One region of the Massilia timonae genome, then DNA from elsewhere that is predicted to be linked to it. Evidence: predicted binding sites of a transcription regulator. Region 1 holds the regulator's gene; each other region holds the start of a gene.
The links. Region 1 encodes sigma-54, which starts transcription at its own class of promoters, with help from an activator protein. Its sites were predicted from a motif close to TGGCANGNAANCTGCTTT; they were not measured.
Positions count from the first base shown of each region.

Region 2: LO55_RS21990 (PEP-CTERM sorting domain-containing protein) is a predicted target of sigma-54. The motif match lies at 6,630-6,647, and genes of this name have one in related genera.
Region 3: LO55_RS24360 (CmpA/NrtA family ABC transporter substrate-binding protein) is a predicted target of sigma-54. The motif match lies at 4,769-4,786, and genes of this name have one in related genera.

Region 1 covers NZ_JRYB01000001.1:1,134,910-1,145,422, reverse strand. Annotated here, with positions in the region: gene LO55_RS05060 (KpsF/GutQ family sugar-phosphate isomerase) at 1-198, shown strand, start outside; gene LO55_RS05055 (KdsC family phosphatase) at 198-752, shown strand; gene lptC (LPS export ABC transporter periplasmic protein LptC) at 763-1,368, shown strand; gene lptA (lipopolysaccharide transport periplasmic protein LptA) at 1,416-1,964, shown strand; gene lptB (LPS export ABC transporter ATP-binding protein) at 1,976-2,728, shown strand; gene LO55_RS05035 (RNA polymerase factor sigma-54) at 2,740-4,215, shown strand; gene hpf (ribosome hibernation-promoting factor, HPF/YfiA family) at 4,291-4,650, shown strand; gene LO55_RS05025 (enoyl-CoA hydratase/isomerase family protein) at 4,774-5,859, shown strand; gene LO55_RS05020 (DUF5694 domain-containing protein) at 5,944-7,014, shown strand; gene LO55_RS26625 (hypothetical protein) at 7,145-7,300, shown strand; gene rapZ (RNase adapter RapZ) at 7,316-8,194, opposite strand; gene hprK (HPr(Ser) kinase/phosphatase) at 8,264-9,199, opposite strand; gene LO55_RS05005 (PTS sugar transporter subunit IIA) at 9,267-9,749, opposite strand; gene queF (NADPH-dependent 7-cyano-7-deazaguanine reductase QueF) at 10,116-10,513, opposite strand, start outside.
Region 2 covers NZ_JRYB01000001.1:5,179,345-5,189,857, forward strand. Annotated here, with positions in the region: gene LO55_RS21960 (response regulator) at 1-1,240, shown strand, start outside; gene LO55_RS21965 (diguanylate cyclase domain-containing protein) at 1,252-2,190, shown strand; gene LO55_RS21970 (MaoC family dehydratase) at 2,198-2,653, opposite strand; gene LO55_RS21975 (MaoC family dehydratase) at 2,653-3,186, opposite strand; gene LO55_RS21980 (acyl-CoA dehydrogenase family protein) at 3,183-4,427, opposite strand; gene LO55_RS21985 (acyl-CoA dehydrogenase family protein) at 4,435-5,637, opposite strand; gene LO55_RS21990 (PEP-CTERM sorting domain-containing protein) at 5,766-6,506, opposite strand; gene LO55_RS21995 (carboxy terminal-processing peptidase) at 6,870-9,173, opposite strand; gene LO55_RS22000 (hypothetical protein) at 9,356-9,934, opposite strand; gene LO55_RS22005 (thymidine kinase) at 9,942-10,493, opposite strand.
Region 3 covers NZ_JRYB01000001.1:5,697,563-5,708,075, forward strand. Annotated here, with positions in the region: gene LO55_RS26105 (protein kinase domain-containing protein) at 1-623, shown strand, start outside; gene LO55_RS24345 (hypothetical protein) at 805-1,062, shown strand; gene LO55_RS24350 (ABC transporter ATP-binding protein) at 1,568-2,380, opposite strand; gene ntrB (nitrate ABC transporter permease) at 2,396-3,319, opposite strand; gene LO55_RS24360 (CmpA/NrtA family ABC transporter substrate-binding protein) at 3,349-4,518, opposite strand; gene LO55_RS24365 (hypothetical protein) at 5,321-5,515, shown strand; gene LO55_RS24370 (hypothetical protein) at 5,595-5,909, shown strand; gene LO55_RS24375 (ABC transporter ATP-binding protein) at 6,069-6,803, shown strand; gene LO55_RS24380 (DUF3526 domain-containing protein) at 6,800-8,236, shown strand; gene LO55_RS24385 (ABC transporter permease) at 8,233-9,582, shown strand; gene LO55_RS24390 (methyl-accepting chemotaxis protein) at 9,650-10,513, opposite strand, start outside.

The DNA of each region.
Region 1 (10,513 bases):
ATGCACGACTTCTCGAACGTCCAGATCCGCGACGTGATGCACGCCAACCCGCGCCGCGTGCGGCCCGAGCAACTGGCGGTCGACGCCGTCGCCGTGATGGAGGAATTCCGCATCAACCAGATGCTGGTGGTCGACGAGGACGACCGCCTGGTCGGCGCGCTGCACATCCACGACCTGACCCGCGCCAAGGTGATCTGATGAGCGACACGTTTATCCCGGCCATCACCCCATTGGCCCATATGGAGCGCGCGGCGCGCGTCAAGGTCATGATCTTCGACGTCGACGGCGTGCTGACCGACGGCAGCCTGACCTACGGCCCGGAAGGCGAAGTCACCAAGACCTTCAACGTGCTCGACGGCCTGGGCATCCAGCTGCTGAACAAGACCGGCGTCCAGACCGCGATCATCAGCGCGCGCCTGTCGCCGATCGTCGTCAAGCGCGCGGCCGATCTCGGCATCTCGCACGTCCACCAGGGCATCCACGACAAGCGCATCGGTTTCGCCAAGCTGTTGGAAGCCACCGGCTTCACGGCGGAGCAGTGCGGCTACATCGGCGACGACGTGATCGACCTGCCGCTGTTCGCGCGCGTCGGCTTCGCCGTCGCGGTGCCGTCCGGCCACCCGGAGGTGCAGCACCGCGCGCACTACGTCACGAAAAACGCCGGCGGGCGCGGCGCGGTGCGCGAGGTGTGCGACCTCGTGATGCGCGCCCAGGGCACCTACGACCAGGCGCTCGCGCCGTACTTCGCCTGAGGCTTTAAAAATGGCTACCGTCGTCATCAACAAGCGCACCGCCCACCGCTGGAATCTCCTGGCGATGATCGTCATCGGCACCTTCTTCGCCTTCGGCAGCTTCTGGCTGCTGCAACTGATGCAGGGGTCCGACATCGACGCCCAGCTGGGCGGACCGCCGGACGAACCGGACTACATCGTCGAGAACTTCTCCTTCGTGCGCATGACCGAGAACGGCCAGCCGAGCTACCTGGTGTCGGGCAAGCGCCTGGAGCATATTCCGCGCGGCGACGTGTCGCACGTCGAGGCGCCGGTGCTGCGCGGCGTCGAGCCGGGCCGCCCGCCGATGACGGTGGTCGCGAAGAACGCGCAGATCCATCACCAGGAGCACCGGGTCGAGCTGATCGGCGACGTCGACCTGCAGCGCCCCAAGACCGCGCAGAGTGAATCGCTGCACGTGCGCACCCAGGCGCTCACCGTGCTGCCGGACGAAGAAATACTGAAGACCGATCTGCCGATCGACATGCAGCTCGGCGCGTCCAGCGTCAAGGGCACCGGCATGGTCGCCAACAATGCGACCATGCAGCTGCACCTGTCCAGCCGCGGCCAGATCGTCTATCCGCCACGCCAGCGCTGATCCTCCAGAAACGCCGCGTGCCAACCAGAGACCCGTATCCACCAACCATGAAAAAACTACTTGTCGCCGCCTTCCTTTCCCTGCTGTCGCTGACCGCGGCCGCCGAACGCGCCGATTCGCTCAAGGAAGCGGTCATCAACTTCGATTCGCTCGACATCGACGAGGTGACCGGCACCCGCATCCTGACCGGCAACGTGGTGCTGACCCGCGGCACCCTGGTGCTCAAGTCCGACCGCGCCCTGGTCAAGGAAAGCCCGGAAGGCTATATGAGCGTGACCCTCACCGCTGCCGGCGGCAAGGTCGCCACTTTCCGCCAGAAGCGTGACGGCGGTCCCGACCTGTGGGTCGACGGCCAGGCCGAGCGCATCGAGTACGACGAGCGGTCGGAACTGGTGCGCCTGTATTCCAACGCCGTCGTGCGCGAACTGGAAGGCGCGCGCATGACCAACCAGATCACCGGCCCCTTCATTTCCTACGACAACCGCAAGGAAGTGGCCACGGTGCGCAACGACGAAAGCGGCAAGAGCGTCGCCGGCGGCGGGCGCGGCACCCTGATCCTGGCGCCCAAGCGCGCACCCGCCGGAGGCGTCCAATGACGGCGATTCCGATGGAGCTGGGCGATCGCAGCACCCTGGTCGTCAAGGGCCTGCAGAAAAGCTATGGCAAGCGCCTGGTGGTGCGCGACGTGTCGCTGCAGGTCGAATGCGGTGAAGTGGTCGGCTTGCTGGGCCCGAACGGCGCCGGCAAGACGACGTCGTTCTACATGATCGTCGGCCTGGTGCCGTCGGACGCCGGCTCGATCGACATCAACGGCACCGACATCACCAGCCTGCCGATCCACCGCCGCGCCGTACTGGGCCTGTCCTACCTGCCGCAAGAGGCTTCGGTGTTCCGCAAGCTGACGGTGGAAGAGAACATCCGCGCCGTGCTCGAGCTGCAGAAGGACAACGGCAAGCCGCTGTCGAAAGACCAGATCAACGAGCGCCTCGACACCCTGCTGGCCGACCTGCAGATCGAGAAGCTGCGCGAGAATCCGGCGCTGTCGCTGTCGGGCGGCGAGCGTCGCCGCGTGGAAATCGCGCGCGCGCTGGCGACCAATCCGCGCTTCGTGCTGCTCGACGAACCGTTCGCCGGCGTCGACCCGATCGCCGTGATCGAGATCCAGCGCATCGTGCGCTTCCTGAAGGAGCGCCGGATCGGTGTTTTGATCACCGACCACAACGTGCGCGAGACGCTCGGCATCTGCGACCGCGCCTACATCATCAACCAGGGCGCGGTGCTTGCCTCCGGCCGTCCTGACGACATCATCGCCGACGAGTCGGTGCGCCGCGTGTACCTGGGTGAACACTTCCGCATGTGAGCGACGCCTAGATGAAACAGTCCCTGCAACTTCGCACTTCGCAGCACCTCGCGCTTACGCCGCAACTGCAGCAGTCGATCCGGTTGCTGCAACTGTCGACGCTAGAGCTGCACCAGGAGATCGAGCAGATACTGGGCGATAACCCCTTGCTCGAGCGGCTCGACGATCCGCTCGACCGATCGGTGCGCCTGCTGGCCGATGGCGCCATCAACAATGCGCCCGCCAATGGCGAAGCGCCGCCGGCGCCCGGCCAGCAGGCCGAGGGCGAGGGTGCGCCGGCGCAGGAGGGCGAGGGGTTCGAGGGCGGCGCCGACAACGATCGCGTCGATGCCGACTGGAGCGACGGCGGCGCGCCATCGTCCGGCGGCGGCGAGGACGAGGACGGCCGCCCGCAACTGGAAGCCTGCGCCATCACGCTGCGCGAACACCTGATGGAACAGGTGCGCGAAGCCATCCTGTCGGCGCGCGACCGTGCGCTGGCCGAGCTGGTGATCGATGCGCTGGACGACAACGGCTACCTGGAAGAGCCGCTCGACGAGATTCACGCCAGGCTGCCCCAAGAACTCGAGATCGAGATCGACGAATTACGCTGCGCGCTGGCGCTGGTGCAGAGCATGGACCCGGTGGGCGTCGGCGCGCGCAGCGCGGCCGAGTGCCTGGCGCTGCAGATCCGGCGCATGCCGGGCGTGCCGCTGGTGACGCGGCGCATGGCCCTGACCATCGTCGAGGGTTACCTGAGCTGGTTCGCCCAGCGCGAGTACAGCAAGCTGAAAAAAGCGCTCGACTGCGACGACGAAGACTTGCGCGAGGTGCAGGCCGTGGTGCGCCAATGCAATCCGCATCCGGGCGCGGCGTTCGCTTCGAACGTGTCGGACTACGTGGTGCCGGACGTGATCGTGCGCCGTTCCAAGAGCGGCTGGGCGGTCACCCTGAACCCGGACGTGATGCCGCGCCTGCGCGTGAACAGCCTGTACGCGAGCCTCCTCAAGCAGGGCAAGAGCGAAGCGCAGATGGGCGCGCAGCTGCAGGAAGCGAAGTGGCTCATCAAGAATATGCGCCAGCGATTCGACACCATCCTGCGCGTGGCGGAGGCGATCGTCGAGCGCCAGCGCAACTTTTTCTCCCATGGCGCGGTTGCCATGCGGCCCCTTGTTTTACGTGAGATAGCTGATACACTAGGCCTACACGAGAGCACAATTTCTCGTGTCACAACGCAGAAATACATGCTGACCCCGCACGGCATGTTTGAGTTGAAGTATTTCTTCGGCAGCCACGTTGCCACCGAGGCGGGAGGCGAAGCATCCTCGACGGCAATCCGTGCGCTCATCGCACAATTGACAGGAGCAGAAGACCCTAGGAACCCATTGTCCGACAGCAAGATCGCGGAGATGCTCGGGGAACAAGGCATGGTCATCGCGCGCCGGACGGTTGCAAAATACCGTGAAGCCCTCAAGATACCCCCTGTAAGCCTCCGCAAGTCCTTGTAACTGCGCCGTCCACACCCGTCGTGCCTTGTCGCGTTGGTGTGGTCCACACGGTGCAACCTTTTCAAAGGAGTGTGTATGAACCTCACAATCAGTGGCCATCATCTCGAAGTAACCCCCGCCATCCGTGAATACGTTCAGAATAAGCTCGAGCGCATCATTCGCCATTTCGACCAGGTGATCGACACCCACGTCTTCCTGGCCGTCGACAACCTCACTGAAAAAGAAAAAAGGCAGAAAGCAGAGATCAACGTCCAGGTGTCGGGCAAGACCCTGCACGTGGCAAGCGTCGCGCAAGACCTGTACGCCGCGATCGACACGCTGATGGATAAGCTGGACAGACAGATCCTGAAACACAAGCAAATGCTGAAGGACCATAGCCGTACCTCGATCAAACGCCTGCCGGAAAACGGCGGCGAAGACGCTGCTGTCGCCTGATCAGGCGCAGGGCTCACACTAGCTAAGGGCGTCTGAGGGGACGCCCTTTTTGCATCCAGCTCCCCGATATGACGCGTTTCGTGTGTTCGGTAAAATGCATGTCTCTCCATTACGGATTACGCCATGACCGACCACGTCCTGACCCGCGTCGCCAACCGCACCGGCATCATCACCCTGGACCGCCCGAAGGCGCTCAATTCGCTGTCGCTCGAGATGGTGCGCGCGCTCACCACTGTGCTGCACGCCTGGCGGCATGACGGGCAGGTCGACGCGGTCGTACTGACCAGCAGCAGCGAGAAGGCCTTGTGCGCGGGCGGCGACATCCGCTTCTTCCATGAGGTCGGCCATGCGACGCCGATGGGCGGCAGCGCGCTGCTCGAGGATTTCTTCACCGAAGAATACGCGCTCAACCACCTGATCCATTTCTACCCAAAGCCCTACATCGCCATCATGGATGGCGTCGTGATGGGCGGCGGCATGGGCATCGCCCAGGGCGGCCCGGATTGCGGCCTGCGCATCGTGACCGAGCGCACGAAGATGGCCATGCCCGAGGTGAACATCGGCCTGTTTCCGGACGTCGGCGGCAGCCACTTCCTGTCGCATGCGCCGGGACAGCTCGGCAACTACCTGGGCCTGACCGGGCTGACGATCGGCGCCGCCGACGCGCTCCATATCGGCCTGGCCGATGTCTTCGTGCCGGGCGCCGAGCTGCCGGCCCTGCATGCCCTGATCGCGTCCACGCCCGGCGCTGACCTGCCGGCGGCGATCCGCGCTTTCGCGGCGCCGTTCGCGCCGCAGGCGGGCAACGGCGAACTGCAGGCCCAGCGCCAGCTGATCGATGCGCATTTCGGCGCCGCGTCGGTCGCCGCGATCATGGCTTCGCTCGAAGGCGACGAGACGCCGTTCGCGCAGCGCGCCCTGGCGGCGATGCGCCAGCGCTCGCCCCTATTGATGTGCGTGACCCACGAACTGCTGGCGCGCGGCGCGCAGCTGTCCGTGGCCGACTGCCTGCGCATGGAACGTTCGCTGGTGCGTCACAACTTCGCGCATGGCGAAGTGCTGGAAGGCGTGCGCGCGCTCGTCATCGACAAGGACAATGCGCCGCGCTGGAATCCGCCTTCGCTCGATCAGGTGACGCCCGACATGGTGGCGCGCTTCTTCGACCCGGTGTGGCCGGAGCATGCGCATCCGCTCAGGCATCTCGCATAATCCGCTGCGTGCATATCCATTTTTGCGTGACACCATATCGGTGAGGTGTGAACATCGGGTCTTCATGACCTGAAAGGAAACCCGATGCGCCTGCGTGCCTTGCTGATCTCGATGACCTTGTCCTGCGCCGCCGCCGCGCAGGATTACCAGCCGGCCTTCGATCCGAGCCGGCTCAAGGGCCCCGCGACGGGGCCGGTCAACGAGATCATGGTGCTCGGCTCGCCCCACCTGGCGCACCTGCCCAAGACCTTCCAGACGTCGAGCCTGGCCCCGCTGAACGACCGGCTCGCCGCCTGGAAGCCGCAGGCGATCGCGGTCGAGGACCGCTCCGGGCCGCAGTGCGATTTCATGCGCCGCTACGCGGCGCGCTACCAGGAGGCGGTCGACGGCTATTGCTGGGATACCGCGCCGGCCAGGGCGGCGACCGGGCTCGACGTGCCGCAGGCCACCGCCGAGGCCGAACGGCTGCTGGCCGCCTGGCCCGCGGCGCCGTCGGCGGCCCAGCGACGGCGCCTGGCGGCCGTGTTCCTGGCCGGCGGCGAGGAGGCGTCGGCCGTGGTCCAGTGGCTCCGCCTGCCGAACGCCGAGCGCCGCGCCGGCGACGGCCTGGATGAGGTCCTGGTCGCACGGCTGCAAAAGCTCGCGGTTCATCCCAACGAAAGCGTGGCGATCGCGGCGCAGCTGGCGGCCCGGCTGGGGCATGAGCGCGTGTATGCGATGGACGACCAGACGGCAGGCCGCCCCTACGCCGATCGCAAGGCGGCCGGCGAGGCGATCATGAAGGCCTGGGACAATCCGGCCAATGCCAAGCGCAAGAAGGAGGACGAGATCCTCGACCGGGGCGTGGATACTCCGGAAGGCCTGCTGGCGATGGTTCGCGCCTACAATTCGCCGGCCCACGTCGCGGCGAGCTTCGAGATCGATTTCGGCGCGGCGCTGAACGAGCCGTCACCGCAGCGCTTCGGCCGCGCCTACGTCGGCTACTGGGAAACGCGCAACCTGCGCATGGCGGCGAACATCCGCGACGTGGTGGGCGTCATGCCGGGCACGCGGCTGCTGGTCATCGTCGGGGCTTCGCACAAGGGTTACCTGGAAGCTTATCTGCACCAGATGCACGATGTGCGGGTCGTCGATACGGCGCCGCTGCTGCGGTAAATGCTGCACATGAAAGATGAAGTCATCCCGCGTGAGTCGGGCATCCCTGCAAGCCGCGGTGAGAATGCGTGAGCTTGGGCGGCATCTTCTTGTGATACTTTCAGACTTCCATCAACGATGACAGCTCCACATGATTTTCTGGCAAACCGTGATTTCCGAATACCGCGCGCTTGCGCCGTTCGTGAAAGCCTCCCTGGCCATCGGCGCCGTATCCCTCGCATTCCTGGTCCCATATCGCGTGGGTGAGAGCGTGGGCGCCGCTGCCTACTACTTCTTCAATAGCTGACCAGCGACGACGAGATCACGCAGCCGGATTCTTCGGCTGCTCCCGATGCCGCACGATCACCCGCTCGGTGTCGCCAAAATAGGCGCCGAGGTGTTCGGCCATGTACACCGAGCGGTGCTGGCCGCCGGTGCAGCCCACCGCCACCGTCAGGTAGCTGCGGTTGTCGGTCTTGAACGAAGGCAGCCACTTGGCCACGAAGTTGCGGATGTCGGCCAGCATCTCGATCGCGCTCGGCTGGGCGTCGAGGAAGTCGATCACCGGCTGGTCCTTGCCGGTGAGGGGGCGCAGGGCCAGGTCGTAGTACGGGTTCGGGATCGCGCGCACGTCGAACACGAAGTCGGCGTCGAGCGGCACGCCGACCTTGAAGGCGAACGACTCGAAGAACAGGGTCAGCGGCGCATGGGCGACCTCGGCCAGCTCCTTGATCCAGGCGCGCAGTTTATTGGCCGAGAGTTCCGAGGTGTCGATCACGTGGCCCAGGTTCTCGATCGACGACAGGCGTTCGCGCTCTTCGGCGATGCATTCGATCAGGGTGCGGCGCGAGGCCGGGTTCTCGCCCGGCCGCAGCTCGTGCGACAGCGGATGGCTGCGCCGCGTTTCGGAAAAACGCGCGACCAGCGAATGCGTGCTCGAGGTCAGGAACATGACCTTGACCGCATGGCCGTCCTCGCGCATGCGGCGCACGCTCACCGGCAGTTCGACCAGCGACTCGGCGCTGCGCGCGTCGACCGCGACCGCCATCTTGGCGGTGCCGGTTTCGTTGACCGTATTGACGAGGGCCGGCAGCAGCGCCGGCGGCAGGTTGTCGACGCAGTAGTAACCCGCGTCTTCCAGGACGTTCAGGGCCACGGACTTGCCCGAGCCCGAGATGCCGGTGATGAGGACGATGTGCATGCGGCGATGATACCGCAACCTTCACCCGATGGCACGCCGCCGCGCCGTCGATACCGGTTCCTCAGTTGTTCAATCCGCGCTCATGGCCTGGCGCTGGCGCTCCATGAATTCCTGTAGCGTGTCGATGCCGCGCAGTTGCAGGATCGTGTTGCGCACCGCGGCCTCCAGCAGCACCGCGATGTTGCGGCCGGCCGCCACTGGAATGACGACCTTGCGGATCGGCAGGCCCAGCACGTCTTCGGTCGGGAAGTGGAAGGGCAGGCGCTCGACCTCTTCGTCCAGCGCGCCGCGCTTGACCAGGTGCACGATCAGCTTCAGGCGCATCTTGCGCCGCACCGCCGTCTCGCCGAAGATCGCCTTGATGTCCAGCAGGCCGAGGCCGCGCACTTCGAGCAGGTTCTGCAGCAGTGGCGGGCAGCGGCCCTCGATCATGTTCGGCGCGATGCGCGAGAATTCCACGGCGTCGTCGGCGACCAGGCCGTGCGAGCGCGAGATCAGTTCCAGGCCCAGTTCGCTCTTGCCGAGGCCCGAGTCGCCCGTGATCAGCACGCCCACGCCCAGCACATCCATGAACACGCCGTGCATGATCACGCGCTGGGCCAGCTTTTTCGATAAATACACGCGCAGGAAGTCGATCACCTGCGCCGCCGGCAGCGGGGTCGAGAACAGCGGGATGTTCTGCTCGTCGCAGATGGCCAGAATGTCGGGCGGGGTTTCCAGGCCCTGGGCGATGATCAGCGCGGGCGGGCCGCCGCCGATCAGTTCGCCAACCACATGGCTGCGCGAATTGGCCTTGAGGCGGTGGTAGTAGTCGAGTTCCTGGTGGCCGAACACCTGGATCCGGCCCGGGTGGATCAGGTTCAGGTGGCCGACCTGGTCGGCGGCCGAGGCGGCGTCGCCGGCGATCTGGCGTTCACCGCCGGGAAAGCCCGCGAACCAGCCGAGTTGCAGGCTGTCGCGGTTGTCGTCGTACAGCCGTTGGATGGTCAGCGGAGACTGCAGCATGGGCATTGTCGTCGTCGCAAAATAAGGCGCGCGGCGTGATTGCCGCGCGTTTCACTGGACGTGCAGTTTAACCCAGAGCCTGGAGGCTGGGTTGCCAGTTGATAATGCGGTCATGCACCGATTTCGGATCGGGGTCGGTCGCCAGGGCGGTGCGCACCGACTCGTCGGAGAACAGCTCGGCGATCTCTGACAGGATCTCGAGGTGCTGCTGGGTGACGTGGTCGGGGATCAGGAGGAAGAACAGCAGGTTCACCGGCTGGCCGTCGGGCGACTCGAAGGGAATCGGCTCCTTCAGGCGCACGAAGGCGGCCAGCGGAGACTTGAGGCTCTTGCTGCCCTTGATGCGGCCGTGCGGGACGGCGACGCCATGTCCCAGGCCGGTCGAGCCCAGGCGTTCGCGCGCGAACAGGTTGTCCGAGACGATCGAGCGGGCGATGCCGCAATTGTTCTCGAAGATCAGGCCGGCCTGCTCGAAAGCCCGTTTTTTGCTCGACACTTCGATGTCGAGTTGCACGTTCTCGAGCGAGAGGATTTTGCTTAGGTTCGTCATAACGTGGGTGCGATGCACGCGTGGAGTGCTTGCGAGCACGGGATTATAGGCCTGTTTAGGGCCCGAGACACTCGAATTCGCGACAGTTTGGCCTTCTCGCCGAACGGCCGCACGATACCCGTCGAAACGGGATAAGCAGCTAGTTGATCTGCATCAACATCGTTACGCAATTTCCTCAACGAATCAGCTGTTGAAGCCAGCAATCGTATGCCGGTCCTCCTGAATACCGTCGATTACTCGAAGCTCTGCTTAAAAACAAGGCAGGTCGTTCAGTATCGTATAGCAAAAGGAGGCGCCATGCACCTTGCATGGCTGTCGCCTAAAACGCACAAGCGTGCGAGTAATATCCTGACAGAAATGCGGTGTTTACTGGCGCGCGCCACGCAGATTACCCGGCTTGCCGGAGCTGAAGTTGGCCCGCCATGGATTGATGTCCAGGCCGCCACGCCGTGTGTAGCGTGCATACACGGCCAGCTTGCTCGGCTGGCACTGGCGCAGCACGTCCATGAAAATGCGCTCTACACATTGCTCGTGGAATTCATTGTGCTCGCGGAAGCCGATCAGGTATTTCAGCAAGCCTTCCTGGTCGATCTGCGAGCCGACGTAGCGGATCTGCACCGTGCCCCAGTCCGGCTGGCCGGTGACCAGGCAATTGGACTTGAGCAGGTGCGACACCAGGGTTTCCTCGACCGGCGCTTCCTCGTGATTGGCCTTGAGCAGCTGCGGGGCCGGCGAGTAATCGTCGACCTCGATGTCGAGGCGGT
Region 2 (10,513 bases), 4.0 Mb from region 1:
CGCGGCGCAAGTGCCCGCGCCGCGCTTTTGCCTGCTGGCGCCCGACCCCGACACCGAGCGCTATGCCGAGCTGGCCGACGAGCTGGGCGTGACGGCCGTGCTGGGCAAACCCTTTACCCGCGCCAGCCTGCGCGCGGCCGTGGACCGGCTGCTGGGCGGCGCCGGGACGGCGCATCCGGTCCCCGCCGGCGCGCCGCTGGCCGGCGCCCTGCGCGGCCTGCGCGTGCTCGTGGTCGAGGACAACCAGATCAACCAGGAAGTGGCGGGCTTCATCCTGGCCCACGCCGGCGCCACGCTCGAGATCGCCGCCAATGGCCGCGCCGCGCTGAGCATGCTGCAGGAAGACGCCGCCTTCGACGTGGTGCTGATGGACTTGCAGATGCCGGTGATGAACGGCTTCGAGGCGACCGCCGCGATCCGCGCCGCCGGCCTGGACCTGCCGATCGTCGCCATGACCGCGAATGCGATGGACGAGGACCGCCAGCGCTCGCTCGACGCGGGCATGCAGGCGCACCTGGCCAAGCCGATCGACGTCGACGCGCTGGTGGCGACCCTGTCGCGGGTAACGCAGCACGGACAGCACACGCCCGCGACAGCGAACGCCGAGCCGGCGTTGCCTGCGTCGCTGCCGCACCTGCCCGGCATCGACCTGAAATCGACCCTGCCGCGTTTCGCCGGCAGCGTCGAGCGCTTCTGCGAGCTGTTCATCCGCTTCGCCGACGGCCAGGCGCAGACCTTCGGCGAACTGCGCGCGCACGTCGAGGCCGGCGAACGCGGCGCCGCCGGCCAGCTGGCGCACCGGCTGCGCGGTGTGAGCGCCAATCTCGGCGCCACCGAAGCGGCCGAGGCGGCCCATGCGCTCGAACACGCGCTGCGCGACGCCGACGACGGCACGGTGCGCCTGCGCCTGGCCGACCTGGCGCGCGCCCTCGATGCCGTGGCCGCGACCGCGCGCGAGCTGGCGCCGCCTGCCGCCCACGACCTGACCCAGGAGTCGGCCCACGACCTACCCGGCATGGATGACGGCGCCACGCTGCACGCTTTGCTGGCGCGCCTGCTCCACTTACTGGAGAATAACAATATGAGGGCGATCGCCGCCGAAGGCGCGTTGCGGCCGGCGTTGGCGCTTGCCGCCGGGCAGCCGGCCGCGGCCGCGCTGGCCGACGCCGTCGCCACCCTGCGCTTCGACGAGGCGGCGCGCCAGGTGGCAGACCTCATGAAGCGAAAGGGAAATCCGTGAGCTGGACCGAGATGGCACTCAATGGCCGCATCCTGGTGGTCGACGATGCGATGGAAAACATCCAGATCCTGCATGCGGCGCTGCAGGAAGAGCAGGAAGTGCTGTTCGCGCTGGATGGCGAGCGCGCGCTCGAGCTGGCGCGCACCCAGCACCCCGACCTGATCCTGGTCGACGCCATGATGCCCGACATGGATGGCTACGCCGTGTGCGCGGCCCTGCGCGCGGCGCCCGAGACGCGCGACATCCCGGTCATCTTCGTCACCGCGCTCAAGACGCCGGAGGACGAGACCCGCGCATTGGAGGCCGGCGCTGCCGACTTCATCACCAAGCCGGTCAACGCGGCGGTGGTGCGCGCCCGCGTGCGCACCCAGCTGACCGTCAAGCGCCAGGCCGACGCCCTGCGCGCGTTGACCCTGACCGATCCGTTGACGGGCGTGGCCAACCGCCGCGCTTTTGATGAGCGCCTGGAAGCCGAATGGCGCCGCTGCGCGCGCGCCGGGCTGCCGGTGGCGCTGATCCTGGCCGACGTCGACCATTTCAAGGCCTATAACGACCACTACGGCCACCAGGCCGGCGACGCCTGCCTGGTGCAGGTGGCGGCGGCGCTGCGGCGCGGCGCCGGCCGCACCCACGACCTGGTCACCCGCTATGGCGGCGAGGAATTCGCCATCCTGCTGCCCCAGCTCGATGCGCTCGGCGCCGAAGGCGTGGCGCGCCGGCTGCTGGCCGAACTGGCCCAGCTCGGCCTGCCGCATGCGGCGTCGCCCACGGCCCCGCACCTGACGATGAGCCTGGGGCTGGCGAGCCTGGTGCCGGGCGATGCGCAAGGCGCCGACGTGCTGGTGGCCAGCGCCGACGCCCTGCTCTACCAGGCCAAGGCGGGCGGGCGCAATCAGTACCGGATGGGCGGCGTGGGCGCGCTCGGCAACGCCGGCGGCCACGTTGCATGATGATGCGTCAGGCGTAGCAGCGGATCAGGAACTCGGCCACGCACACGGGCTTGGCGGCCCCGTCGGCCTCGATCGTCACGTCCCAGGTAAATTGCCAGCCGCCGGCGACCGCATCGGCGCCGCGCAGGGTCCAGCGCCCGCGCACCCGGCTGCCGGCCGGCAGCGGACTCGGGAAGCGCACCTTGTTCAGGCCATAGTTGACGCCCATGCGCATGCCCTCGATCGCCAGGGCGCTGGTGAGCATGGCCGGCAGCAGCGACAGCGTGAGGAAGCCATGCGCCACCGGCTGGCCGAACGGCGACTCGCGCTTGCAGCGTTCGGGATCGAGGTGGATCCACTGGCGGTCGTCGGTGGCTTCGGCGAAGGTGGCGATGCGCTCTTGCCCGACCTCGAACCAGTCGGACACGGCGACTTCGCTGCCGACCCGCGCCGGCAATGCATCGAGTGCGATCGTGGTGGCCATCATTGCTCCCTGGCGGGCCGGCGCCCGTAGAGTCCGATGCCGTCGACCGTGCACACCGGGACGCCGTGCTGGTTGGTGGCGGTCCAGGTCGACCAGACGACGCCGCGATCGGGTTTGCTGGCGGACGCCTTGACCTGGCGCGTGAGATAGCGCACGCGCAGCGTGTCGCCGGCGCGCACCGGCTGCAGCCAGCGCACGCCATCGAGGCCGGGCGAACCCATGCCGTCGGCCGCGCTCAGGAGGCCGTCGACCACCATGCGCATCATCATGCTGCAGGTGTGCCAGCCGCTGGCGATCAGGCCGCCGTACGGCGACGCTTGCGCCGCCCCGGTGTCGACGTGGAAGGACTGCGGGTCGAACGCGCTTGCGAAGGCCAGGATCTCGGCTTCGGTGACGCTGCGCTCGCCCAGGTCGATTTCCTGGCCGGGATAAAAATCTTCGAAATACCAGCGCTTGCCGGCCGGCGCATCGGCCTGGACGTGCGCGCGCGCGTTGACCGCCATGCCCGCTCCCTTGTCTGGTCCTGCCGTCATGCGGCCTCCCGGAATCCCGGCTGCGCGATGAAGCGCTCCAGGTGGTGGTCCATATCGCCCAGCGTCAGTTCGATCGTCGACAGGCGCTTGAAGTAATGCGAGGCCGGCAGCTCGTCGGTCACGCCCATGCCGCCGTGCAGCTGGATGGCGCCCTGGCCGATGAAGCGCGCGGCCAGGCCCACGCGGTACTTGGCGGCCGACACCACGCGCCGGCGTGTCTCGATGTTTGCGGCGGCATCGCGACTGACATTGGCATCGGCCCCGCTACCCGAACGCGCCAGTGCCAGCGCCGCCAGCAAGGCCATCGACCGCGCCTGCTCGAGGTGGATCGCCATATCGGCCATCCGGTGCTGCAGCGCCTGGAACTTACCGATCGGCGCGCCGAACTGCTGGCGCGTCTTGAGGTACTCGAGCGTCGTGTCGAACAGGGCCTGCATCGCCCCCAGCGCCTCGGCGCACAGCAGGCCGGCGCCGTAATCGAGCGCCGCATCCAGAATGGCGCCGCCCTCTTCCACGGCCCCGATCACGGCGTCTGGCCCGACCGCCACGCCGTCGAGCACGACGTTAGCCGCACGCAAGCCATCGAGCGTGCGGTAACCGGTGACGCGCAGCCCGGCGCTGTCGCGCGGCACCACGAACAGGCTCACGCCATCCATGCCCTGCTCATCGCCCCCACTGCCCACACTGCCCACATCGGCTGTGCTCCCCGAGCTCCGCGAGCCCAACGCGCCCTGCGCGCTGCGGGCCGATACGATCAGGGCATCGGCTTCGGCGCCATGCAGCACCACCCGCTTCTCGCCATGCAGGCGGTAGCCGCCGTCGACGGCCTCGACCCGCGTGGCGATCTCGAAGGCGTCGTGGCGCGATCGTTGTTCGCCCAGCGCGCAGGCGAGCTTGACGTTGCCGGCGGCGACCCGTTCGAGCAGCGCACCGTGCCCGCCACCCTGGCGCAGGAATTCAACGCCGAGCACCGTCGCCACATACGGTTCGACCACCAGCCCACGGCCGAGTTCCTGCATCACGCCGAACATGGCGAGGGCGTCGCCGCCGAAACCGCCGTGTTCCTCGGGCACCGGCAGCGCCGTCAGGCCCAGTTCGACCATCGTGGCCCAGGCGTCTGGCGAGACGCCCGGCTCGGAATGGACGATCGCGCGCCGCGCCTCGAAGCCGTAGTCGCGGCCGATCCAGCGCCGGATCGCATCGGCCAGCTGCTGCTGTTCCCCGTTCAGTTCGAAATGCATGCCGTCCTCACAGTCCCAGGATCATCTGGGAGATGATGTTGCGTTGGATTTCGTTCGACCCGCCGTAGATCGACGTCTTGCGGTAATTGAAGTAGTAGCCCGCCAGCGGAGCCGCATCGTCGTCGCCCGCGATGGCGTGTTCGCTCGCGCCGGACAGGTAGGCCAGATCGAAGGGCAGCGCCAGCGGACCGGCCGCTTCGACCATCAGCTCGGTGAGGGCCTGCTGGATCTCGGTGCCTTTGACCTTCAGCATCGACGCTTCGGGACCGGGCGCAGCCTCGCCCCTGGCCAGCACGCGCAGCACCGTCATCTCGAGCGCCATCAATTCGATCTCGAGCGCCGCCACTTTCGCGCCGAACAGGGGATCGTCCAGCAGCGCCCGTCCGCGCTTGCGTTCGCGCAGCGCCAGGCGCTTGACGAAGGCCAGCTCGCGCTTGGAGCGGCCGACGGCGGCGATGCCGGTGCGCTCGTGCCCGAGCAGGTATTTGGCATAAGTCCAGCCGCGGTTTTCCTGGCCCACCAGGTTGGCGACCGGCACCTTGACGTTGTCGAAGAAGACTTCGTTGACTTCGTGGTCTTCGTCGAGCATCGCGATCGGGCGCACGGTGACGCCGGGACTGCGCATGTCGATCAGGAGGAAGGAAATGCCCTCCTGCTTGCGCACGCCGGGATCGGTGCGCACCAGGCAAAAGATCATGTCGGCGTGCTGGGCCAGGGTGGTCCAGGTCTTCTGGCCGTTGACGATGTAGTGCTCGCCCGCACTGTCCTGCTGACGGACGGCGCCCGTCTTGAGCGCGGCCAGGTCGGAGCCGGCGCCGGGTTCGGAATAGCCCTGGCACCACCAGTCCTTGCACGACAGGATGCGCGGCAGGTAATAGTCCTTCTGCTGCTGGCTGCCGAAGGCCATGATCACGGGCGCCACCATATTGACGCCGAACGGCAGCACCTGCGGCGTGCCGGCAAGCGCGCATTCCTCTTCGAAGATGTGGCGCTGCAGCGGTGTCCAGCCCGGACCGCCGTATTCGACCGGCCAGCCGGGCGCGGCCCAGCCCTGTGCGGCCAGGATGCGGTGCCAGCGGACGTAGTCGTCGCGGCTCAGGCGCAGGTGCTGGCGAACCTTGTGCTGGAGTTCAGGGGGAAGATGGGAAGCGAGAAAGGCGCGGACCTGGTCGCGAAAGGCCAGGTCCTCGTCGGAGTAGTACAGGTCCACGTCGTCTCCTTGTTGTTGTCGTCATGAATAGCACGATCGTTCACAAGGATTGTACCTGAAACGGCCGCGCCGCCAAGCATGGTCGGCGCGGTCGATCGGGCTGGACGCCGGGCCCAGCCCGAAGGCGATTACTGCTTGGCGTTGCGGCGACGCGAGAACGCGCCGGCGCCCATCAGGCCAGCCAGCATCAGCGCGATGGTGCCTGGTTCCGGCACGGCGTTGACCTGATCCGGCAATGCGCCGACCTGGTCCTGGACTGGCAGGGTGAAGATCGGATCGGCATCCGGCGCCGGCACGGTCACGTTGCCGCCACCGCTGTCGCTGCCCGAATCCGGCACGGCCGGGCTGCCGCTGCTGCCGCCTGGCGCCGCGCTGCCGCCGCCCGATGTCGCACCGCCACCGCCAACCGCGGCGCCACCGCCACCGCCGATCGCGGCGCCGCCGCCGGCACTACCACCGCCGGCGACTGGCGCGGCAGGCGCCGCGATGCCGCCACCTGCATTCTGGCCAGGCACGATCTTCACGCCGTCGCCGTCGTTGATGACCGACACCGAGTTGCCATAACGGGCTGCGAGCAGGCCATTACCGGCGCTCAGCACGTAGGAGGCGTCGATGCCCTGCTGGACGAAGAGTTTCTGTGCGTCGGCAGACGACAGGCTGGCGCTGGCCTTGCCGATCAGGCTGTCGGTAGTGCCGTGCGCGACGCCGCCGACCAGGCTGACGTCGCTACCGAGCACACCCGAACCGATCACGCTGGTGCCGTTACCGGCGGTCCAGCCATTTTGGAAGCCTGTCGTGGAAACGACTTCTGCCTGGGCTGCGCCGGCGCACGCCAGGAGGGCAGCAACAACGAGGTGACGTGTTGACATGAAGATAACTCCTAAGATAAGTAAGGATTATTATTTTTACAACTACAGAGTTATCGTATCACAAACCAAAAAAACTTAAGTTTTGACCCACCGCAAATCGTGCATACGATCTTACTGTTGAGTACTGGTCATTTCATGCCATCTTTCAGCTATTTACAGCATTCATGTTTTACGCTTCAGCTTGCCTAAAGAACATGGACTTTCGAGAGAGCCGTGCCGCGGCTGGTCGCGGCCTGATAACTTTGCTAGATATTCCAGCAAGAAACGCAGCGGGACCCATTGCTGTGAACGCCGATAAAAAAAGGCCGCACCTGTCACGGTGCGGCCTTTCCCGGTGCGGCCTCTCGCCGCGGTGCTGCGTGCTTACTTGCTTTGAACCACCGTCATATACGGCATCACGCGCGACGCCATCCGGGTATCGGTCTTCAGCATGCCGACCTCGTCCGCCAGGATGTTCGCCGCCTCTTGCAGCAACACGTCCTTGGCATCCTTGGCCGCTTTCTCGGCCGCCAGCTCGGCCTGGAGATCGCGCTCGTCGCCTTGCAGGCCATCGTCCTGGCGCGGGGTGCCGCGCACGGCGACCACCGATTTCTTGGGCTTGGTCGGATCCGGGCCTTCGGCGCGCTTCTCGGCGCTGCCCGGACCGCTGGCCGGCTCGTCCTGGTTCACCGAGACGCCCGCCAGGCGTGCTTCGCGCAGTTTCGAGCGGGCGTCCTGGGCGTCACGCTCCTTGCGGCGCACGGTCTCGTTCAGCGAGATGACGTTTTCCTTGCGCAGCTTCAGCACCTCGTTGATGTCTTCCTGCAGGAACTGGAAGTCCTTGTCGTTGGCGATGCGCTCCTCATGGCGCTTCTGCAGCGGTGCGACGAGTTCCTTGAGGTCGCCCAGCGGCATGTACTGCGCCGGCTTGATCGCCACCCACGGCAACGCATTGTCGTAGGACGATTCGCCAAAGGTGTCCATATCGGTCAGCACCGGGAGCTTGATGTCCGGCGTCACGCCGCGCAACTGGGTAGTGCCGCCATTAATGCGGAAGAACTGGGCAATGGTCATCTTCAGCTCGCCGTAGCGCATCTTCTCGTTCGGCGCAAAGCGGTCGAGGTCGATCAGGGTCTGGACCGTGCCCTTGCCGAAGCTCGGCTCGCCGATCACGAGGCCGCGGCCATAATCCTGGATCGCCGCCGCGAAGATCTCGGACGCCGAGGCCGAACCGCGGTTGATCAGCACGCCCATCGGACCGTCCCAGGCCAGGCCCGGCTTGGTGTCGCTCTCGACCTCGACCCGGCCTTCGGCGGTGCGCTGCATGACGACCGGGCCCTTGTCGATGAACAGGCCGGTCAGTTCGACCGCCTCGGTCAGCGAGCCGCCGCCGTTGTTGCGCAAGTCGATCAGGACGTTGTCGACCTTCTCTTTCTTGAGTTCGGTCAGGATGCGCTCGACGTCGCGGGTCGCGCTGCGGAAATCGCGGTCGCCCTTGCGGCGCGCTTCGAAATCCTGGTAGAAGGTCGGCAGGGAGATCACGCCGATGCGGCGCTCGACGCCGTTTTCCTTGACCTTGATGATCGACTTCTTGGCGGCCTGCTCTTCCATGCTGATCTTGTTGCGCACCATCGCGACGGTCACGTGCTTGGCGTCGACGCCGCCGTCGCCCGGGATCACGTCCAGGCGCACGGTCGAGCCCTTCTCGCCGCGCACCAGCGCCACCACGTCGTCCAGGCGCCAGCCCAGCACGTCGACGAACGGCTTGTCGCCCTGGGCCACGCCGACGATGCGGTCGCCGACCTTCAGCTTGCCGGACTTGTCGGCCGGGCTGCCCGGCACGATCTCGCGGATGATGGTGTAGTCGTCGCGCGACTGCAGCACGCAGCCGATGCCTTCCAGCGACAGGCGCATCGCGATGTCGAAGTTGTCGGCCGAGCGCGGACCGAGGTAGTTGGTGTGCGGCTCGATCGCGGTGGCGTACGCGTTCATGAACATCTGGAACACGTCCTCGTTGTTCAGCTTGCGGATGCGGTTGACGTAGTTGTCGTAGCGCTTATCGAGCGTCTCGCGGATCGATTTGTCGTCCTTGCCCGCCAGTTTGAGGCGCAGCCAGTCGTTCTTGACGCGCTTGCGCCACAGGTCGCGGATCTCGTCCTCGTTCTTGGCCCAGGCCGCCTTCTCGCGGTCGAGCTCCATGGTCTCGTCGGAGGTGAAGTCGAACTTGGTCTTGAGCAGGCCGCGCGCATAGGCCATGCGTTCGGCGAAGCGCTTCTGGTACAGGTTGTAGATGGCGAACGGCGCGGTCAGGTCTTCGTTGTTGATCGCGTCGTCCATCTGGGTGCGCAGCGCGGCGAAGTGATCCAGGTCGGCCTGCACGAAGTACAGCTTCTCGCCATCGAGCCCATCGAAGTAGCTGTCGAAGATCTTGACCGACATCGCGTCATCCAGCGGCACCGGGCTGTAGTGGTAGCGCCCCAGCACGCGCGAGGCCCACAGGGCGGCCTGGGTCTGGGCGGCGATCGGCTTCATCTCGAGCGAGGACGGGGCCGGGGCGGCTTTCTTGGAGTCCGCCGGCTTGGCAGGCGCCGCGGGCGTTGCGATGGCAGCCGATTTCTCGGGCTGTGCGGTCACCACATGGGCGGACATGGCAAATGCCATGGCGGCGATGAGCACGTGCTTCTTCATTCTGCGTTTCTCCGTACGGGATTCCTGCGGATTGCGACATGACCAATATCGATAAGCCAGCCATACCGCGCTTTGCGGTCCATTCTACAGGATAGAACCACGTGCCAGAGGCGGCTTGTCCCGCTTGAAGCGCCGGAATCGCCGGAAATTAAGTCTGCCGTAAGCGATTTTTCGCCAAGTATTTACGCCTTGATAAGCCCCAGGGCGGCATCCTTGAAATACCAGCATGCCAGGACCAGCGCCAGCAGTGGCGCCCAGGGCCAGGAACGGGCCGCCAGCTTCCAGTCGACCGGGGATGGCCAGAATGACAGGAACTGGGGCGCGAGGAAGAACATGATGGCCAGGTCGACCGGCTCGAAGGCCAGCCCCCCACGCGTGCGCCACCATGCCACGCCGAGCGGCACCAGCAGCACCAGCAGCGGCGCCAGCGCGGCCGGGGCGGCGTTGTACCAGCGCAGGTTGGCAAAGGTGACCGAGCCGAGTTCCCAGTTATGGCCACCTTTGGGTCGTTTGATCCGGCGCGGGAAGACGCTCATCCCGACCGGCTCGGCATTGGTCAGCAAGCCCACCGAGAAATGGGCGAGCTCATGGCACAGCGTGCCGGCGGCGGTGAAGACGAAGAAGGCGGGGTGGGCGCTGGAGGCGATCCACAGCAGCACGGCCAGCGCGGCCGACGGGATCAGGTAAACAAGGATGTCGAGCGCGGGCCCGGCCGCGGCGCAGGCGGCGGCCGGAAGCCAGGCGCCGCAAGCGAACGCCATGGCCGGCTCAGGCCGAGTAGAAGCAACGCCCGCAGGCCTGGCGGTAGCTCTCGTTGCCGCCGATGCTGACCTGTTCGCCTTCGCGGATGCGGCGGCCCTGGTCGTCGACGCGGATATTCATGGTCGCCTTCTTGCCGCAGGTGCAGATATTCTTGATTTCCTCGATATCGTCGGCCAGCGCCAGCAGGTAGGCCGAACCGGGGAACGGTTCGCCGCGGAAATCGCTGCGCAGCCCGTAGCAGATGACGGGCACGCCGCGCACCTGGGCCAGCTGGTGCAGCTGGCTGACCTGTGCGCTGGAGAGAAATTGCGATTCATCGACCAGCAGGCAAGCCACGCCAGACACTTGTTCAAGGAAATTAGTGTCGCTATCGAACACCTCGGCATTACGCTGCGCGCCCAGGCGCGAAGTGATCAGGCCGACGCCATAGCGGTTGTCGATCGCCGCCGTGTAGAGCTTGACCTGCTGGCCCTGCTCCTCGTAGTTATGGGCGACCTGCAACAGGGCAGTCGATTTGCCGGCGTTCATCGCCGAGTATCTGAAATAGAGTTTGGCCACTGCCCTGTCCTGCCTTGCTG
Region 3 (10,513 bases), 4.6 Mb from region 1:
CAGGAAATATTATCTTTGAGATGGAAAATACTGAGTGGGAGCAATGGATTAAAAACCCTGAGAATGAATATGATGCACGTGTAAGAATATTAGACTTAGGATCCGCTGTAATGCCGCTGCAGTTTTCGTACTCCGACGGTTTTGATGAAAGCTGGTACCAAGACTTAATTCGTTACTTCGATGGCGCGTTCACTTGCGTAGCTCCAGAGTTTTTTAGAAAAGATTTTCTCAGATCGCTACAAGGCACGCAGAGCTTCGATTGCTGGGCTCTTGGACACATCCTATATAAAATATATACCGGCCAGACCCTTAACCTCGCCAATTCAGTCGGAGACTATTGTGATCTAATTTACAGCAATAAACTAGAGCGCGAATTAAGAATTCAGATCGATAGTCACGTTCAAGAACCGCGTATGCACTTCCTAATTAGTTCAATGTTAGTGCCGGATCACAACAAACGAGTTGGCTTGTTCTCAGCAATCGAGTACGCAAATCTGTTGCGCAAGAAGAATACAAAGGTACTGAACCTACGAGGCCATGATTTATATCGCTTCGTTTATCTCGAATGCTCTGATCTCGAACATAATTTACCTCCGCATGCACGTAGCAATAGCCCTTACTAACAATTCTCGCAGCGTAAAATAGACCTGTGGTCGATCAGATGTCCTGTCGTCGGCCAAGCCTTACGGTCTATGCCTGAGGGACTGATATCAGGTTGCGATCAGCCAGTGTCCAGGTGCGGCTTAACTCCAGCCAATTTATTATTTTCTTATCTATATTTCATCTCTCTAGGACGCCCGCATAATGACTTATGAAGATTTTCTTGATGAAGTAACGACCCTCCTCACCGAGATCTACAACCTCGACGATGAGGCCGCGATCAAACTGGTGGTCGACGCTCAAGCCAGCGATTACTTCATTACCCACGACGACAAGGAAGAACTGCGCACGGTCGCCCAGGCCAAGCGCGACGCCGTGACGCTGTACGAAGCCAAGCAGAACCGCAACCAGACGCAGCGTAAGCAGCAGCAGCGCCAGGTGCAGAAAAAGAAAGCCCCTTAGCCCGCCCTAAGCTGGAGGAGCGCCTATGACGATGGACTTCGCCGAACGCATGACCGTCGATGGCACCTTCTATTTGATCGGCACCTTTGTGATCGAGCGGTATCGCAAGTCACTGCCATCACCGCCCCGCTTCAAGCCTCGGCCCGACTGCTCAAACGGCTATTACAGCACTTGGGAGATTCGGGAATGCGGCAACGAGCGCATCTTGTTCCCGACCAGATCCACCCGCAAATCGGTCTATCCCTGCTCTTCCCGGACACCGCGTTACCACTGGCCGCTACCTGGTTCAGCGGCATCATCCGCCGCTGGCACGGCGAGGGCCGCTGAACCGGCTACCCGCCTCGGGAGATCTACCCGGACGAGATCTATGTCGAGATCGCTGCCGGCAAGGTCGTGCGCGAATGGCTGCTAGACCTGCGCGGTTCCGGGCCAGACAGAGAAAGAATGGCGCCAGTCGGTACCATGCTTCCTGTGGAAGTTCTATCCGCGACCGGCGCCTGGCTAGCTACGCCGCCTCCGCCGCCGGATGCGCCTGCTTCCGATACAAAAACTCCAGCACCGCCTTGCGATGCTCGGTATAGCGCGCATCCTGCGCCAGCGCGACCCGATCGCGCGGCCGCTCCAGCCCCACCTCGACGATCTCGCCGATGGTTGCCGCCGGCCCATTGGTCAGCATCACGATCCGATCCGACAGCAGCACCGCCTCATCCACATCGTGCGTCACCATCACCACGGTCGACTTGGTGGCCGCCACGATCTTGAGCAACTCATCCTGCAAATGTGCCCGCGTGAGCGCATCGAGCGCGCCGAACGGTTCATCCATCAACAACACCTTCGGCTCCATCGCCAGCGCCCGCGCGATGCCGACCCGCTGCTTCATGCCGCCCGAGATCTCGTGCGGCCGTTTGCCCTCCGCGCTCGACAGCCCCACCAGCGCCAGCGCATCCAGCGTCCGTTCGCGCAGCTGGGCGCGGGTCTCACCGGCGCCAAACACCCGCTCGACCCCGAGATGAATGTTCTCGTAACACGTCAACCACGGCAGCAGCGAATGATTCTGGAACACCACCGCCCGCTCCGGCGACGGTCCTGCGATCTCGCGATTGGCACACAACAGCACGCCCGCCGTCGGTTTCAACAAGCCGGCAATCAGGTTCAGCAAGGTCGACTTGCCGCAGCCCGAGTGCCCGATCAGCGTGATGAACTCCCCCTTGCGCACCGCCAGGTCAATCCCCTGCAACGCCTGGAACACGCCCTTCTTCGTATGAAACGCCATCTCCACGCCGGTGATGTCGATGAACCTGGTTTGAAGGTCTTCCATGATCGCGCTCCTTAATCAGTTAGCCACTTGTTCGTGCGTCAGCGCCCGCGCCAGCGCCACCAGCGCCTGTTCGAGCAGCAGCCCCACCACGCCGATGACGACGATGGCGATGATGATGTTCGCCACGTTCAGGTTGTTCCACTCGTCCCACACCCAGAAGCCGATGCCCACGCCGCCGGTCAGCATCTCGGCCGCCACGATCACCAGCCACGCGGTGCCGATGGCCAGGCGCACGCCGGTCAGGATGTAGGGCAGCGCCGACGGCAGCAGGATCTTGGTCAGGATCTTCCACTCCGACAGGTTCAGCACGCGCGCCACGTTCATGTAATCCTGCGGCACGCGCTGCACGCCGACCGCCGTGTTGATGATCATCGGCCAGATCGAGCAGATGAAGATCGACCAGATCGCCGCCGGGTCGGCCGACTTGAATACCAGCAGGCCGATCGGCAGCCAGGCCAGCGGCGACACGGGTTTCAACAGGCTGATGATCGGACCGAACATGCCGCTCACGAAACGAACCCGCCCGATGATGAAACCCAGCGGAATGCCCACCAGCGCCGCCAATCCAAAACCCACCGCCACGCGCTTGAGCGAGGCCAGCACATTCCAGCCAATGCCCTGGTCGTTCGGGCTGTTGTGATAGAACGGATCGGCAAACAGCTTGAGCGCCTCCTGCAAGGTCGCGAAAGGTGACGGGAAGGTCTCGTTGCGGGTTGCGATCAGCTGCCACACCAGCACCACGAAGGCGATGCCCACCAGCGGCGGCAGGACCGCCTTCACCGCCCTGGCGAACGGTTGCGCGCCGCGCACGATGGGCGCCGGCTTGCGCGCGGCAGGCGCGGGACTGGCGACAGGCGCCTCCGCCGCAAGCGGCAACGTCACGACGGTCGCGCCGCCACCGGCCGGCGCATGGTGTTCGGATTTCAGGATAGCGTTCATGGCATTCCCCTATTCAAACAAGATGAAAATCAGACCCTGACCTTGAACGAAGCGGCATAGGCTTTCGGGTCCTTGCCGTCCCAGACGCTGCCGTCCATCAGCTTCGAGCTGCGCATCGGGCTGGATGGCACCGGCGCCTTGGCAAGGGTCGCCGCGTCCTTGTACAGCGCGATCTGGTTGACCGCGCTGGCCACGGCCAGGTAGTCGGGGTCCTGCTTGAGCAGGCCCCAGCGGCGATGCTGGGTCATGAACCACATGCCGTCCGACAGATACGGGAAGTTGACCGCGCCGTCGTTGTAGAACTTCATGTAGTTCTGGTCGTCCCAGGTCTTGCCCAGGCCGTTCTGGTAGCGGCCCAGGATGCGCTGGTCGATCGCGTCCTTGCTGGTGTTGACGTACGATTTGGCGGCGATGACCTCGGCCATCTTGTTCTTGTTGGCCATCGAGGCGTCGATCCAGCGGCTGGCCTCGATGATCGCGGCCATCATGGCGCGGCAGGTATTCGGGTGCTTCTTCGCGAACTCCAGCGTCGAGCCCAGCACCTTTTCCGGGTGGTCGCGCCAGATGTCCTGGGTCGTGATGGCGGTGATGCCGATGCCGTCCATGATGGCGCGGTGCCCCCAGGGTTCGCCCACGCAGAAGCCGTCCATGTTCCCGACCCGCATATTGGCCACCATCTGCGGCGGCGGCACCGTGATCACCTTGGCTTCCTTCATCGGGTTGATGCCGTTGGCCGCCAGCCAGTAATACAGCCACATCGCATGGGTGCCGGTCGGGAAGGTCTGGGCGAAGGTGAAGTCGCGTTTTTCGGCGCGCATCAGCCTGGCCAGCGACTGGCCGTCGACCGCGCCCTTGTTCGCCAGCTGCTTGGAGAGCGTGATCGCCTGGCCGTTGTTGTTCAGGCCCATCAGCACCGCCATGTCCTTGCGCTGCCCTCCGATGCCCATCTGGACGCCATACAGCAAGCCGTACAGCACGTGCGCCGCGTCCAGGTCGCCATTGGCCAGCTTGTCGCGCACGCCGGCCCACGACGCTTCCTTGCTCAGCACGAATTTCACGCCGTACTTCTTGTCGAAGCCCAGCACTGACGCCATGACCACCGAGGCGCAATCGGTCAGTGGAATGAAGCCGATCCTGATCTCGGTCTTTTCGGGCTTGTCCGAACCCGCCGCCCACACGCCGCCTGTTGCCAGCCCCATCAAGCTTCCTCCCGCTACCAGACCTGCGCCATGAATGACTTTCCTGCGCGTGACATCGACTTCGCCGACGCCCGTCGTCGCTACGCTCTTCGCTTCAAGCTTCTGATTTTTCATCGCAATCCCAATGTGGTCAGGCAAAAAAAAAGACGCGTACCGACATGAACGCATTCATGTTCCGGTAGACGTCATTGTCTTGTGGGTGCTGCCTTCGTTGGCGGCACACGCAGCGCTCCGTTGCGCTGATGCTGATTACGCAATCTTCATGCCAGGAAGCGCGCAGAGGGACGCGCCCAAAACTGCACCGCCAGCGCACCGTACGATGGCGAGAATGGCGCACTGCGATTGCGCATCGCATCATTTTGGACGAGCTGTTGCGTCCGCTCAGCGAAGCTGCAAATACACCCTTCAACTCGCTGGCACGGCATGCTAGGATGGACTGTTTCTATAAGAAAACACCAGTTGTCAATCGTGCGGCCCTTGTCTATACGTGGCATGCATGTAAAATAAATAACGTCCCGAACGGAGCCCGACTTGAAGGTCTTGCTCCCGTCCCGGGTCCCGAATTCGACGCTTTGTACTGGCATCCGCATGTCACGCATTCACTGTCCGCCCTACCCCAGCCCGCGTTATCCCAACGACGTGGCGGTGCGGCCCAGTTGCCACAGTTGCCAGACAGCCCTTCTTCCTGCCCAGCGCGCCCCGCGCGCCTGAACGGCACACCATCTTCGTATTACGCCCGGCTCACGCCGGCCATTCATCATCTACTTGCCAGTCTTCATTCGAGACGGCGCTGGAGTCAACCATGAACACCGAACATACCGAACGCCACCATTCTTCCATCCATGCCGCGACCGCGGTCGACCGCAGCAACCCACAGGCGCCGAAACGCGGCATCGCCAAGGACATCGTCTCCAACGGCCGCCGCCTGCGCACCCGCATCGGCGTCATCGCCGCCGCCTGCATCGGCCTGACCGCGCTGCTGATCGCCTTCGAGTAAGCCTCGATTGGTGCGACCCGGTTGTCGGCTCGATGTCCGCTGGGCTATACTGCCCCGCATCAACGTCAATCGGGATCGCATGCAGTTCCAGGCCGCCAGCTTTCAGCAGATGAGCGCACCCCTGCGCCGGGTGCTGGCCTGCCTGTGCGCGCTGATCCTTGCACTGCAACTCGTGGGCGCCTCGTTCCACGACCATGACCTGTCCGAACAGCTGTCCGACTGCGTCAGCTGCCAGCTCGCTTCCCATTCCACGGCCGACCTTCCCGCGGCATCGCCACAACTGCTGGCGATCTTCCTCGTCATCGCCTACGTCCTCGCACGCCTGCCGCGCCCCGCGCCGGTCGTCCTGCGCCGCTACCTGATTCCTTCCCGCCAGGCGCCTCCGCGCCACTGATCCGCCTCCAGTACCCGTGCAGGCCGGCCCGCGCCGGCTTGCGGGCGCGCATGCGCTTTCGCGCACTGCGTGCATCCCGCGCGCGCCGCCGCCGGCTTTCACGCCGCGACGCGCGTGTCGCCTGTCGCTCCCGCTTCACCACAAAGGACCACGATGACCATGAATACCCCTGCCCTGGAGGCGAACGGCGTGACCGTCGCCTACCAGTCCGCGCCCGTGCTGCGCGACCTGTCCCTGCGCGTCGCGCGCGGCGAGATCTATGCCCTCCTGGGCGGCAACGGCGCCGGCAAGTCGACCACCATGAACACCTTCCTCGGCTTCACGGCGCCCCGCTCCGGCAGCGTGCGCGTGTGCGGCGTCGACGTCGCCGCCGACCCGCTGGCCGCGCGCGGCCAACTGGCCTATGTGCCCGAGAACGTGGCCTTGTACGAGCATCTGGACGCCCGCGAGAACATCGAATACTTCCTGCGCCTGGCCGGCAGCAGTTGGAGCGACGCCGGCATCGACGCGGCCCTGGACGCCGTGCGCCTGGACGCCTCGGCCTGGAAACGCCGCCTGGGCGGCTATTCGAAAGGCATGCGCCAGAAGGTCGCGATCGCGCTGGCCGTGGCGCGCCAGGTGCCGGTGCTGCTGCTGGACGAACCCACCACCGGCCTCGATCCGCAGGCCACCAGCGAGTTCAACGCCCTGCTGCAGGGCCTGCGCGGGCGCGGCAGCGCGATCTTCATGATCACCCACGACCTGCTGGGGGCGGCCGAGGTGGCCGACCGCATCGGCTTCCTGGAGCGCGGCCACATCAGCCATGAAGTCGCGGCCGGCGGGGACGAACGCTATGACGTGCGCGACCTGTACCGGCGCTATGCCGGAACGACGCAGGCAAAGGAACCGGCATGAGCGCCACCATCAGGCAAGCGCTGCCCGCCATCGCCCGCAGCGAATGGCGCGCCATGCTGCGCAACCGGGTGGCGGTGGCCGCCGGCATCCTCATGCTGGCGCTGACCCTGGCCGCGATCCTGGTCAGCCACGAACGCGTGCAAGCCGTCGACGCCGAGCGCGCGCGCTTTCAAGGCACGGCCGACGCACAGTGGCACAACCAGCCGGATCGTCATCCGCACCGCGTGGTGCACTACGGGCACTACGTGTTCCGTCCGCTGAGTCCCCTCGCCTTCTTCGACTTCGGCGTCGATCCGTTCACCGGCAACACGCTGTTCCTCGAAGGCCACCGCCAGAACAGCGCCAACTTCAGCGATGCGGGCCAGTCCTCGGTGCTGCTGCGCTTCGGCCAGCTCACCCCGGCCTTCGTGCTGCAGGTGCTGACGCCCCTGCTGATCGTGTTCCTGGCCTTCGGCAGCGTCGCGCGCGAGCGCGAGCGCGGCCAGCTGCGCCTGCAGATCGTGCAGGGCATCCCCGGCGCGACCCTGTTGCTCGGCAAGCTGGCCGCGCATGCCGGCGTGGCGCTGCTGCTCGGCGCTCCCGCCTTCATCGCGCTTGCCGCGATCGCGCTGCTGCATCCGGCGGCGGCGCCGCAGGCGCTGACGATGCTGCTCGGGTACGCGCTCTACCTGCTGCTGTGGGTGGCGGCGGCGGTGCTGGTGTCGGCGACGCTGCCGCGCGCGCGCGACGCGCTGCTGGCCCTGGTGGCCGGCTGGATCGTCACCGCAATCCTGCTGCCGCGCGTGATGCCCGACTTCGCCGCCGGCGACGTCGGCCGGCCGAGCCGCATCGAAACCGAAGTCGCGATCCACGAGCGGCTGGCCGCGATCGGCGACAGCCACAATCCCGACGACCCCTATTTCAACGCCTTCCACGCGCGCACCCTGGAGAAATACGGCGTGCAGCGGGTCGAAGACCTGCCGGTGAACTACGGCGGCCTGTTGATGGCCGAAGGCGAACGCCTGACGAGCGAACTGTTCGACGAATTCATGCGCGCCGACTTCGCGCGCCAACGCGAAGAGAACGCGATCGTGCATTCGGCCAGCCTGTTCAGCCCCGTGATCGCGCTGCGGCGCATGTCGACCGCACTGGCCGGCACCAACCTCGACAGCCACGCGCGCTTCCTGGGCGAGGGAGAAAAATACCGCTACGCCTTCGTCCAGGCGCTCAACGGCCTGCACGCCAACGTCGTCTCGCCGCAGGGCGCGGGCGACGAACGCATCGACAAGCACCACTGGGACGACACGCCGCGCTTCGGCTATCCGCCCGCGCCCTACGCCGAGGTGGCGGCGCGCCATGCCTGGCCGGCCTTCGCCCTGCTGGGCGGCTGGTTGCTGGCCCTGCTGGGCGCCGCTTATCCCATCGCGAAACGCCTGGAAAGGAAGGCCAAATGAAAACGCTGACATTTGAACTGCGCCAGGTCGCGCATTCGCGACTGGCCGTCGGCGCCGTCGTGCTGCTGGCACTGTTGTGCGCGCTGTCGGTCTGGACCGGCCTGCAGGCCGTGAGCCAGCAGCGCGCCGCGCTCGAGCGCATCGCCGCCAACCACGCGCAGGACCATGCCGCCATCGCCGCCAAGCAGCTCAAGGGTGGCGTGGCCGAAGCCGGCTCGGTCGGCTACTACCTGCCGCACCTGACGCTGAACCCGCCATCGCCGCTGGCCTTCGCGGCGATCGGCCAGCGCGACCTGCAGCCGCAGGCCCTGCGCGTGCGCCTGCTCGGCCTGCACTCGCAGCTGTACGAGTCCGAGGCCATCAACCCCGAGCTGGCCATGCCGGGCCGCTTCGACTTCGCCTTCGTGCTGGTGTTCCTGGCGCCGCTGTTCGTGATCGCGCTGATGCACGACCTGGTCTCGAGCGAGCGCGAAGCCGGCCGCCTGCGGCTGCTGGCGTCGCTACCTGCCGCCGCCGACACCTGGCGCCGCCGGGTCGGCCTGCGCTATGGCCTGGTGTGGCTGGCCACCCTGCTGCCGCTGGCCTGTGGCGCGCTGGTGGCCGGCGCCGCTGTGGCGGACTTCGCGGCGATCGCGCTGGTGGCCACGCTCTATCTGGCCTTCTGGTTCGGCCTGGCGAGCTGGGTCGCGGCGCGCGCCCGCACCTCGAGCAGCAGCGCCGCGATCCTGCTGGCCTGCCTGGTCGGCTTGACGATGATCCTGCCGACCCTGGCCGACGCCGCGATCGCGCGCCTGTCGCCGGTGTCGAAAGGCGTCGAGCTGGCGCTGGCCCAGCGCCAGGCCGTGCACTCGGGCTGGGACATCCCCAAGCCGGAGACCTTCGAAAAATTCTTCCGCACCCACCCCGAGTGGAAGGACACGCCGCCGGTTGAAGGACGCTTTCACTGGAAGTGGTACTACGCGATGCACCAGGCGGGCGACGATGCCGTCGCCGCCGACGTCGCCGAATACCGCGCCAGCATGCAGGCAAGAGAAAGCTGGACGGCGCGCGTCGGCCTGGTGCTGGCCTCGGTGAACGTGCAGGTGCTGCTGCACCGGCTGGCCGATACCGACCTGGCGGCGCAGCTGGCCTACCAGGACCGTATCGCGGCGTATCACGCGCAGTTGCGGCGCTTCTTCTATCCGTATCTGTTCGAGGAGCGGGCAATGACGCGGGCCGACCTGGCGCGGCTGCCGCGCTATAAGCATGTGGCGGCGCCCGGCCGCCTGCCGACAGGCCAGTTGCTGGCGCTGGGCGTGCTGGCGCTCGCGCTGCTCGCGATTGGACTACGCAAGCTGCGCACGTAATGTGGTGTAAACGACAGAAGCCAACCCTCGGGTTGGCTTCTTCGTGCCGTTTGGCTTCAAGCTGGAATCAGAACTCTTCCCAACCGTCGCCGACGTCCGCGGTTTCGGCTTTCTTCGGCTTCGCAGCGGCAGCCGGCGCGGCTTGCGCCTTGGGCTTGGCCGGCGCCGCGGCCTTGCCTGGCTTGGCGGGCGCCTTCACCGGCGCCTTCGCCACCACCGCCGGCAAGGTCGTGGTCACGCGCGGCGCCGCCGCGCTGACGCGGCTGGTGCCGGCCTGATTCAGCTTGAATGCGCCCACGGTCTGCGCCAGCGCGGTCGCTTCTTCCTGCAGCGAGGCCGCTGCGGCCGACGCTTCTTCCACCAGCGCCGCGTTCTGCGTGGTCACCTGGTCCATCTGGGCCACGGCGCCGTTGATCTGTTCGATGCCGGCGGTCTGTTCCTGGCTGGCGGCGGTGATCTCGGACATGATGTCGGTCACGCGGTTCACGCTCTGCACGATTTCCTGCATCGTGGCGCCGGCGCGCTCGACCAGCTCGGAGCCGTGGTGCACCTTGTCGACCGAGTCGTCGATCAAGAGCTTGATTTCCTTGGCCGCCGCCGCGGAACGTTGCGCCAGGCTGCGCACCTCGCCCGCCACGACCGCGAAGCCGCGGCCCTGCTCGCCCGCGCGCGCCGCTTCCACGGCCGCGTTCAGCGCCAGGATATTGGTCTGGAAGGCGATGCCGTCGATGACGGCGATGATGTCCACGATGCGGGTCGACGAGGCATTGATCGCGCCCATGGTCTGCACCACCTGCTCGACCACCGCGCCGCCCTTGCCCGCCACTTCCGAGGCCGAGGTGGCCAGGGCGTTGGCCTGGCGCGCGTTGTCGGCGTTCTGCTTCACGGTCGAGGTCAGTTCTTCCATCGACGAAGCGGTTTCTTCCAGCGA